3 regions of the Nonomuraea sp. NPDC050227 genome follow, and region 3 is predicted to be linked to each of the others. Evidence: riboswitches for the same ligand, from Rfam matches in the RefSeq annotation. Region 3 holds a riboswitch; each other region holds the start of a gene.

Region 1 (3,264 bases), on a different contig from region 3:
CCGGCATGGTCGGCGTCGACGACCCCGAGAACCTGCTGGCCGGGCTGGCCATGGCCGGGCAGCTCTCGCGCGAGCGGCTGGAGAAGCTGGCCGCCTTCGACCGCGAGAACAAGGGGCTCAAGGCCGAGCGCGACAACGCCCAGACCGCGCTGGCCGACGCCGACAAGGAGCGGGACGCCGTCCAGCGGGAGCGGGCCGAGGTGCTGAAGCTGGTCGGCCAGCAGAAGAAGCTCCTGGACAAGCTGGGGGCCTACAACCCGGGCAACCCCAACAGCACCGGCATCAAGTACACCGGTCCCGCCTCGGGCAGCGCGGCGGCCGTCCTGAACTTCGCCTTCGCCCAGGTGGGCAAGCCGTACATCTACGGGGGCACGGGCCCGCGCGGCTACGACTGCTCAGGGCTGACGCAGGCGGCCTGGCGCGCCGCCGGCGTCTCACTGCCGCGTACGACCTGGCAGCAGTGGGCCTGGGGCGCGAGCCGGAAGGTGGACCTCAAGGACCTCCAGCCGGGTGACCTCATCTTCAGCGAGGGGCTCGGGCACGTCAGCATCTACGCGGGCGGCGGCAAGATCGTCCATGCGCCGCAGACGGGCGACGTCGTCAAGGTCGTCCGCCTCGCCGACTACGGCCGCCCGCTCGTCGGAGCCATCCGCCCCTGACTCGGCCCCCGCCCGAAATCTCGGGCGGCTTCGGCGTGCCCGTGATCGCTGCGGCGAACGGGACAAATGGGGCGAAAGTGCCCTGACAATCGGGTGTGTCGGGAAGTGTGAGAAGGGTCACAAACCGGTAACGGAACCCTGAGGTCCAGCAGGGGTTTCACCCTTTACTTGCACCTTTATCTGATCTTTACAGGCCGAGTCTCTCTTTGCCAAATCTTGACCCGTCGGCGTAGTTTCTGGCGTCGCGGTCAGCAAGCCATGCGCACCGCGGATCGACATCGGAACCCCGATGCGGACCAGATAAAAATCCAGCGGTCGCCGCCGATATCCCCGTTCAGGCACAACCATCGGGCGGCGACCTGCCGAGTCCGTGCAGCCAGGAGGCACGGAGCCGGGGACCCACAGATCCCGTCATCCCCCGGGATCAGGGGTGAATCGGCGCGTCTTCGCGCCGTAGGGCGACTTCCAGGCCCGAATCCGTCAGCTAACCCGGTAGGCGTTCGTGGAAGACACAAGGAGAAATCCTGTCTACCTCCCTGCATAACCCCCGTCTGTCCCGTCTTGCCCTGAGGGGCGTCGCACTCACGATGACCGTGACGGCCGGAGGTGCGGTTCTCCATGCCGTGCCGGCCGGGGCGCAGACGGTGAGCGAATCGGCCGCCAGGCTCACCGCGGTGTCCAGCACCGCCAAGGCGGCCACTGCGAAGTCGGCCAAGTCGGCGAAGACCGTCAGGTCTGCCAAGTCGGCCAAGGCCGCGCGGCAGGCGTCGAAGGCCCGCAGGGCCGTCGCCGTCGCCAAGCATCAGGTCGGCGACCCGTACCGGTACGGGGCCACGGGCCCTGGTGCGTTCGACTGCTCCGGACTCGTCCAGTACGCCTGGAAGAAGGCCGGGGTACGACTCCCGCGCGTGACGAACAGCCAGTTCGCCCGCATCAAGCGCAAGGTCTCCTGGCGCAATCTCAAGCCGGGCGACCTGATGTTCTTCAACGGGCTGGGCCACGTCGGCATGTACGTCGGCCACGGCAAGATGGTCCATTCGCCGCGGACCGGCGAACGGGTGCGCATCGACAAACTGGGCGGATGGCGGAAGTCGTCGTTCGTCGGCGCGGTGCGTCCCGGCGCGTGACAACGGGCCCCGCCCGGACCCTCCCCGGTCCGGGCCGGGGCCTGTCGCATGCCCGGCCCCGAGCAGGACCCGGTCCGGCGGAGGGCCCGGCTCCGCGACGGGATCGGTCCGGCGGAGGGCCCGGTCTCGGGAAGGGGCCGGGAGGGGCGTGGGCCTACTAGCATCGGGCCGTGTCCTCGCAGGTGCGTCCGTCCCTTCGCGGTCCGCGGCTGCTCCTCTCGATCCTGCTGCTGTCGACGGCGGTGCTCGTGGTCGCCGACGCGCCGCCCGCCGCCGTCCTGCCCGCCGGGGCGCGCGGGTTGTGGAGCGACGGCGGTCAGGTTGCCCGCGGCGCGCGGTCCGTGGTCGTGGGGCACCGCGCGGAGCCCGGCGTGCTCGCCGATCTGGCCCGCCGCGCGGATCTCGCCGGACGGCGGGTGTCCGCGGTGCTCGGCCGGCCGGTGCGCGCGCTGGTCGTCGTGCCGGACTCCGACGCCGAGGCGGCCGGGCTGGCCGGCACGGGCCCGCTGGACGGGCTGGCCGCGGTTGCCGACGGCGCCAGGGTGATCGTCGTGCCCGGCTCGTTCGCCCGGCTCACCCCCACGGGACGCGACGTCGTCCTCACCCATGAGCTCACCCACGTCGCCGCGGGCACCGACCGGCTGCCCGTCTGGCTCTACGAGGGGTTCGCCGACTACGTGGCCTACCGCGACGCGGGGCTCCCCGTCAGGACGGCCGCCGCCGAACTCGCCGCCGACGTACAGGCCGGCCGGCTGCCGAGCGAGTTGCCCGGACCTGCGGCTTTCGCCCCCACGGCCGCCGATCCCGGACGGCTCGCGCGGGCGTACCAGGAGGCATGGATGGCGTGTCGCTTCCTCGCAGACCGGTTCGGTGACGGGACCCTGGTACGGCTCTACCGTGATGCCCGCGTGGCCGGCGTCGATCAGGCGCTCGCCTCCGTGGGGCTCACCGCCGAGACGCTGGCGGCACGGTGGCGCGAGTACGTACGAGAGCAGCTCGCGTGAAGGGGAGGCAGATGAGCGAGCGGAACGACCCGCCCCGGGAAGGGGACGAGCCCGCCGGAGCGGTCGCCAGAGGGGCCGACGAGCCCGGCACGGCGGTCGCGGCGGCGCACGGCGGCGGTGTGGCCATCAGGGACGACGGCGGAGACCGGCCCGGTGACGGTGCGCCGCCGGAGCCGTCCGGCACCAACGAGCCCCCCGAGTCCCCGGGCCACGCCGACGATCCGGACTATCCGGACGCCCGCCCCGACGCGGACGCCGACCCCGACACCGAGGACCCCCGTCACCCCCGACCCCCCACCCCCGACGACCGCCCCCACGCGACCCACGCCGACGCCCCCGCCGCCGACGCCCAGCCCTGCGCGCAGGCCGCCGATGGCACGGACACCCCCGGCAGGAGCCCCGAGGCCCCCGACGAGCCCCCGGACCACCCCGGCAAGGGCGGCAAAGGTGGAGGCGAGGGCAAGGGCCCTGGCA
Region 2 (3,264 bases), on a different contig from region 3:
TCGCACCATCGGCGGGCGGGCCGTCGTACTTTCGGCCATCGAGCCGTCGCCTTTCGACCGTTGAGCGTCCGCGCAGGTCACGCCCACACTGGCGGCACATCAGCGGCACGAGGGAGAAAACGATGAAGGCGTACGTCCTGCGCTCGTTCGGCTCGCCCGACCAGCTCGTCCTGACCGACGTCGAGCGGCCCGTGCCGCGCGACGACGAGGTGCTGGTCCGGGTGCGGGCCACGTCCGTGCAGCCCTACGACTGGCACTTCATGCGGGGGGAGCCGTACCTGGCCCGGGTCATGGGCGGCGGGGTCGGGCTGCGCCGGCCGCGCATCGCCGTCCTCGGGGCCGACGTGGCGGGGGAGGTCGAGGCGGCCGGCAAGGACGTCACGCTGTTCCGTCCCGGCGACGAGGTGTACGCGATGTCGCTCGGGGGCGGCTTCGGCGAGTACGTCTGCCTGCGGCAGGGCGAGGTGGCGCCCAGACCGGCGGGCCTGTCGTTCGAGCAGGCGGCGGCGGTGCCGATGGCGGCCAACACCGCGCTGATCGCGCTGCGCGACGAGGGACGCCTCCAGCCGGGCCAGAAGGTGCTGGTCAACGGCGCGTCCGGCGGCGTGGGCACGTTCGCCGTGCAGCTCGCCAAGGCGCTGGGGGCGCACGTCACGGGCGTGTGCAGCGGGCGCAACGCGGACCTGGTCCGCTCGCTCGGCGCGGACGACGTCATCGACCACACCAAGGAGGACTTCGCGGCCTCGGGCCGGCGCTTCGACCTGCTGCTCGACGTGGCGGGCGGCCGCCGGCTGACGGACTGCCGCCGCGTCCTGACCAGGAAGGGCACGTACGTGCTGGTCGGCGGGCCGGCCGGCCGCTGGGTGCAGCCGGCCGGCCACATGTTCGCCGCGCTCGCGTCGGGGCCCTTCGTCCCGCAGCGGATCGTCAGGGCGGACGTCGTCCGCTGCGGGAGCAACAGGGCGAACCTGCTGACGCTGACCGGGCTGATCGAGCGGGGCGCGGTCACCCCGGTCATCGACAGGACCTTCCCCTTCGGCGAGCTCCCGGCGGCCGTCCGCTACCAGGAGGAGGGGCACGCCCCGGGGAAGGTCGTCGTCACAGGGTCGCGGTGAGCATGGCGGGGGCGGGGGCCTTCTGGAGCTGCTTGTAGTCGGCCCAGCGCTTGACGCCCTTGGGGTCGGGGCGTACCGCGCCGACGAAGGCCTGCCTGCGCCACTGCGACAGGCGTTCCTCCTTCACCACGTCGCCGGTGTGGGGGGAGTGGACCATGTAGCCGGGCTTGGAGATCATGCCGACGTGGCCGAGGCCGCTGAAGAACACCAGATCGCCTGGCTTGAGGTCCTTCCAGGCGATCTTCCTGGAGAAGGCGCCGTACTGCTCCGCGGCGGTTCTGGGGAGCTCGATGCCGGCGTCCTCGTAGGCCCGGAGCATGAGGCCCGAGCAGTCGTAGCCCCGTTCGCTGGCGCCGCCCCACACGTACGGGGTGCCGCGCTTGTCCATGGCGTATTCGAGGGCGACCTTCCAGGCCGGTTTCGGCGCGTGCCGTTCCTGGACCTGTTTCACCTGGGGGCCGGTGAGGGTGATGGAGGAGGTGGGGGCGGCCGGAGCGGCGGGAGCCGCGGGGGCGGCAGGCACGAGACCTGCGGCGCCCGCTGCCACCGCCACAAGGATGGCGATGCTAGACAGGGGACTGTCCTTCCACGTGGCCGACCGGGTTAGCTGACGGGCTCGGGCCTGGAAGTAGCCCTACGGCGGCTCCTCGGGGGGGAGGCGCAGCCGATTCGCCCCGGGGGGAAAGATGGGTCCCCGGCTCCACGCAGCGGCTGCGTGGATTAGGCTCGTCGGACTCTAACGAAACGGTCAAAAGGTCGCAATCCCCCCAAAACGGATTGTCCGATTGTTGAGATGATGTGTTCGTCAGCCGAGACGAGCCGGTAAGGTACCGCCCATGGAGTCGCGTAACATCCGCCTGGCCGTCATCCCCGGGGATGGCATCGGCGCCGAGGTCGTAGCCGAAGGGCTCAAGGTCCTGGAGGCCGTGGGCACGAAGATCGAGCCCACCCACTACGACCTGGGCGCAGCCCGCTACCACCGCACGGGCGAGACCCTGCCCGACGCGGTGCTCGAAGAGCTGCGCGGCTACGACGCGATCCTGCTCGGCGCCGTGGGCGACCCCAGCGTGCCGCCCGGCATCCTGGAGCGCGACCTGCTGCTCAAGCTCAGGTTCGAGTTCGACCACTACGTCAACCTGCGTCCGGTCAAGCTGTTCCCCGGCGTCGAGACCGCGTTGGCCGGCGCCACCGCCGAGCACATCGACATGGTCGTCGTCCGCGAGGGCACCGAGGGCCTCTACGCGGGCACCGGCGGCGTCATGCGCCGCGGCACGCCGCACGAGATCGCCACCCAGGAGTCGCTGAACACCGCCCACGGCGTCGAGCGCGTCGTGCGGTACGCCTTCCAGAAGGCTCAGTCGCGGCCCCGCAAGAAGCTCACGCTCGTCCACAAGACGAACGTGCTCACCTTCGCCGGCGACCTCTGGCAGCGCACGGTCAACCGCGTGGCCGCGGAGTTCCCCGACGTCACCACCGACTACAGCCACATCGACGCGGCCTCGATGTTCTTCGTCACCCAGCCCGAGCGCTTCGACGTGATCGTCACCGACAACCTGTTCGGCGACATCATCACCGACCTCGGCGCCGCCATCGCCGGCGGCATCGGCCTGGCGGCCAGCGGCAACATCAACCCCGAGCGCACCTCGCCGAGCATGTTCGAGCCGGTGCACGGCAGCGCGCCCGACATCGCCGGTCAGGGCAAGGCCGACCCGACCGCCACCATCCTGTCCGTGGGCATGCTCCTCGACCACCTCGGCCTGCACGCCGAGGCCGCCAAGGTCGAGCAGGCCGTGGCCGCCGACATCGCCGAGCGGGTGACCGGCCGCGCCGGCCGCACGACCAGCGAGATCGGCGACGACATCGCCGCGCGAGTAGCCGGCTAGGACCGCCTAGCCCCGCACGCGCCTGGCGGTCCGAACACGGACTGCCAGGCGCTTTTTCGCGTTCGCCGGTTCTAACCACCCCAACTGCCTCTTGCCATCCCAAATCGCGAGACACTAGGAAGTACGAATACTGCTCGCGGGCAGTAGCTAACAGAATCAGCTTTCGAAGTCGCAGATTCGTAGAGAGAAGGACCTCCGTCATGACCATCGCTCAGAAGCTCAGCTTCGACGTGCAGCATTCCGACCACGCTCGCACCGCGGCCGAG
Region 3 (3,264 bases):
GGCCCGAGGACTGCGGCTGCTGGCCGTAACCCTGCTGACCCGAGGCGGCCTGCTGGCCGTACTGGGCGTCCTGGCCGTAGCCCTGCTGCTGGCTGTAGTCGGGTAGGGACTGCGGCTGCTGGCCGTAGCCCTGCTGCTGGCCGTAGCCCTGCTGGCCCGAGGCGGCCTGCTGGCCGTACTGGCCCTCCTGACCGTAGCCCTGCTGACCGGAGGCGGCCTGCTGGCCGTAGCCGGGCTGGGCGTACTGCTGGCCGGAGGCGGGCTGCTGGCCGTAGCCCTGCTGGCCGTACTGGGCTTCCTGGCCGTAGCCGGGCTGCGTGTACTGCTGGCCCGAGGACTGCGGCTGCTGGCCGTAACCCTGCTGACCCGAGGCGGCCTGCTGGCCGTACTGGGCCTCCTGGCCGTAGCCGGGCTGCGTGTACTGCTGGCCGGAGGACTGCGGCTGCTGGCCGTAGCCCTGCTGCTGGCCGTAGCCCTGCTGACCCGGGGCGGCCTGCTGGCCGTACTGGGGCTGCTGGCCGTAGCCCTGCTGCTGGCCGTACTGCTGCTGTTGCTGGCCGTACTGCTGTTGCTGGCCATAGCCCTGTTGCTGCTGCTGACCGTATGGGGGCTGGCCGAAGGCATCGTCCGCCCGGTAGCCGACCACAGTCACGTCCGGGTCGGGCTCACCGGGCCGACGGCCGTGGTGCTGACCGTACTCGGGGTTCTCGCCGGAATCGTCCTGTGGGTACGGCGGCTGTCCGGTGCTCACCGTGTCACCTCGCTTCGAGTGCGCATGTGGCACGTGTCAGGACACATGCCTGTGCTGCCCAACGTATCGACATAGGTATCAACAATCACCTTTCCAAGTGGTCAAGGTCCGCGTCACCCGATGTCAGATGCAGCAGCATGCGGGTGTTGCCAAGGGTGTTCGGTTTGACGTGTTCCAGATCAAGGAACTCCGCCACACCCTCGTCGTACGAGGCCAGCAACTCGGCGTAGACCTCGGGTGAGACCGGTGTGCCCTGGATGGGGCGGAAACCGTGCCTCGCGAAGAAGTCGACCTCAAAAGTCAGACAGAATACACGCCGCAGCCCCAGATCCTTCGCCTGCCGGACGAGTGCCGAGACGATCCGCCGCCCCACACCCAGCCCCCGGCACGCGGGATCGACGGCCACCGTACGGACCTCGGCGAGGTCCTCCCAGAGCACGTGGAGCGCGCCGCAGCCGACGACCTCCCCGCCCCGCTCGGCCACCCAGAACTCCTGGACGTCCTCGTACAGCGTGACCGTGGCCTTCTCCAGGAGCCGCGGCCCCGCGCCCGCGTAGGTGTCCACGAGACGCCTGATCGCACGCACGTCGGGCGTGCGCGCACGCCTGACCACGACCGCGGTCTCGGGGACTGCCACTTCGGCCACCTGCTCCATGGCTCTCCAGGGTACAGATCTCATTACGGCTCGGCCCTAAATCCCACGTCTCGGGCATCTCATCACATCCCGTGGTCAGGTGAACACGGGCCGACTTGGAGCTTTCCTCCAGACCTCAGCACCCCGAATGCTGGACAAAAGGTGCAGAAGCCTGCTTCCGTACGGCTACCCACGAGATCACCTTGTGACCCTTCAGTTGTGAAACCTCTACAGACTCGGCAGTTCCGGTTGAGCGTGAACCCGGAGTGCATTAGTGTCCAGCGACGATGTTCTCCGCGTAATGCGCGCGGAAAGACACGCCCAATTCCCGCAAGGGAAGCCGGGGAACCAACGGCGGCGAGCACCTGGCGCCGCCACTTGGGGTGAATCCGACCATCTCGGTAGGGCTGCTCCGGCCCGAACCCGTCAGCTAACCCGGCCGGCGTCGATGAGAGGAGCTCGGTTGGTGAAGCGGACGTTCGACCGCTCGGGGAAGTCCGGGGGCAGGCACGCCCGCCCCCAGGAGCAGGCCAGGCGCGCACGCCGCCTCGGCGTCATCGGCGTCACCGTCGCCGCGATGCTGTTCGCCGTCCCCGTCGGCTCCGCCGCCGCCGACCCGAAGCCGTCGCTCTCGGAGCTCTCCGACCAGGTGGAGAAGCTGCACGAAGAGATCGAGACGCTGGCCGAGCAGTACAACGAGCAGCGCGAACGGCTGAAGGCCGCCCAGAAGGCCAACGACTCCGCCCAGAAGATCCTGGCCACCAGCGAGTCCGATCTGGCCGCCAAGCGCGCCAGGGCCTCGCTGCTCGCCCAGAACGCCTACATCACCGGCGGCCTGGACAAGGCCCTGGCCTTCGCCCAGTCCGGCGACCCCGAGACCTTCCTCGACCGAGCCGCGACCACGTACGCGCTCGAACAGCAGCAGGGCGAGGAGGTCAACCAGCTCGCCAGGGCCATGGAGGCCGCCGAGCGGGCCAGGGCCGGCGCCAAGACCCGCATCGCCGAGGTCCAGAAGCTCGTCACCGACCTGGAGAGCAGGCGCTCGAAGATCACCAAGCTGGTCACCAAGGTCGAGAGCAACCTCTACCGGCGGGCCGTCGGCGAGGCCGGCCGTCCCGGCACCCGGGCCGTGCGCGTCAACCTGCCGGTGATCGGCGACGGCAAGGCCGCCCAGGCCGTCAAGTGGGCCCTCACCCAGCAGCTCAAGCCGTACGTGTGGGGCGCCGAAGGGCCGCGCTCCTACGACTGCTCCGGGCTGGTGATGGCCGCCTACCAGCGCGTGGGCATCTCGCTCCCCCACTACACCGGCGACCAGTGGACGGCCGGCAGGCAGGTCAGCCGCGACCAGCTGCGCCCCGGCGACCTGGTGTTCTTCTACAGCGACCTGCACCACGTCGGCATCTACATCGGCGGCGGCATGATGGTCCACGCTCCGCGGACGGGTGACGTCGTGCGGGTCGCCCCGATCGGCGGGCGGCCGTTCGCCGGCGGCGTGCGCATCGCGGACTGATCCGCGCGCCGCTTCCCCCAGCGCCGGTTCGCCCAGCGTCACTGGATGATGAGCGCCACCAGATGAGCGCCGCTAGATGAGCTGGCGGCGCGCCGCCCATGCCACGGCCTCGATCGCCGTGGCCACGCCGATGCGGTCGCAGATGCCCCTCAGCCTGCGCCGTACGGTCCGTCCGCTGATATCCAGCCGCCTGCCGACCCGATCGACCGTCACTCCCCTGGCCAGCTCGGCCAGTAACGCCAAATCCGCGTGGCTCAGCTCAACGCCTTCTGTGAGCACATCCACCGGGAGCCCTCCCCCAAACAGCAGAACTCGGACCTTTCAGGCGAAGCAAAGCCGCTCGTCTCGGTGAAGGTAAACGCATCGCGG

The links. Region 3 has a riboswitch for cyclic di-AMP ahead of ACIBK9_RS05750 (NlpC/P60 family protein). Riboswitches for the same ligand answer to the same signal wherever they lie in the genome.
Region 1: linked by a shared signal. The riboswitch ahead of ACIBK9_RS30310 (C40 family peptidase) and the one ahead of ACIBK9_RS05750 (NlpC/P60 family protein) in region 3 are both predicted to bind cyclic di-AMP.
Region 2: linked by a shared signal. The riboswitch ahead of ACIBK9_RS42440 (C40 family peptidase) and the one ahead of ACIBK9_RS05750 (NlpC/P60 family protein) in region 3 are both predicted to bind cyclic di-AMP.

What each region holds. Positions count from the first base shown of each region.
Region 1 is NZ_JBITJF010000008.1:278,474-281,737, reverse strand. Features, by position in the region: gene ACIBK9_RS30315 (NlpC/P60 family protein) at 1-659, shown strand, start outside; cyclic di-AMP (ydaO/yuaA leader) riboswitch at 1,010-1,173, shown strand; gene ACIBK9_RS30310 (C40 family peptidase) at 1,304-1,786, shown strand; gene ACIBK9_RS30305 (hypothetical protein) at 1,957-2,790, shown strand; gene ACIBK9_RS30300 (M48 family metallopeptidase) at 2,802-3,264, shown strand, end outside.
Region 2 is NZ_JBITJF010000014.1:226,361-229,624, forward strand. Features, by position in the region: gene ACIBK9_RS42435 (NAD(P)-dependent alcohol dehydrogenase) at 123-1,115, shown strand; gene ACIBK9_RS42440 (C40 family peptidase) at 1,099-1,662, opposite strand; cyclic di-AMP (ydaO/yuaA leader) riboswitch at 1,693-1,852, opposite strand; gene ACIBK9_RS42445 (3-isopropylmalate dehydrogenase) at 1,952-2,998, shown strand; gene ACIBK9_RS42450 (branched-chain amino acid aminotransferase) at 3,199-3,264, shown strand, end outside.
Region 3 is NZ_JBITJF010000001.1:1,087,378-1,090,641, reverse strand. Features, by position in the region: gene ACIBK9_RS05760 (RDD family protein) at 1-751, opposite strand, end outside; gene ACIBK9_RS05755 (amino-acid N-acetyltransferase) at 837-1,406, opposite strand; cyclic di-AMP (ydaO/yuaA leader) riboswitch at 1,694-1,845, shown strand; gene ACIBK9_RS05750 (NlpC/P60 family protein) at 1,852-2,895, shown strand; gene ACIBK9_RS05745 (LuxR C-terminal-related transcriptional regulator) at 2,968-3,180, opposite strand.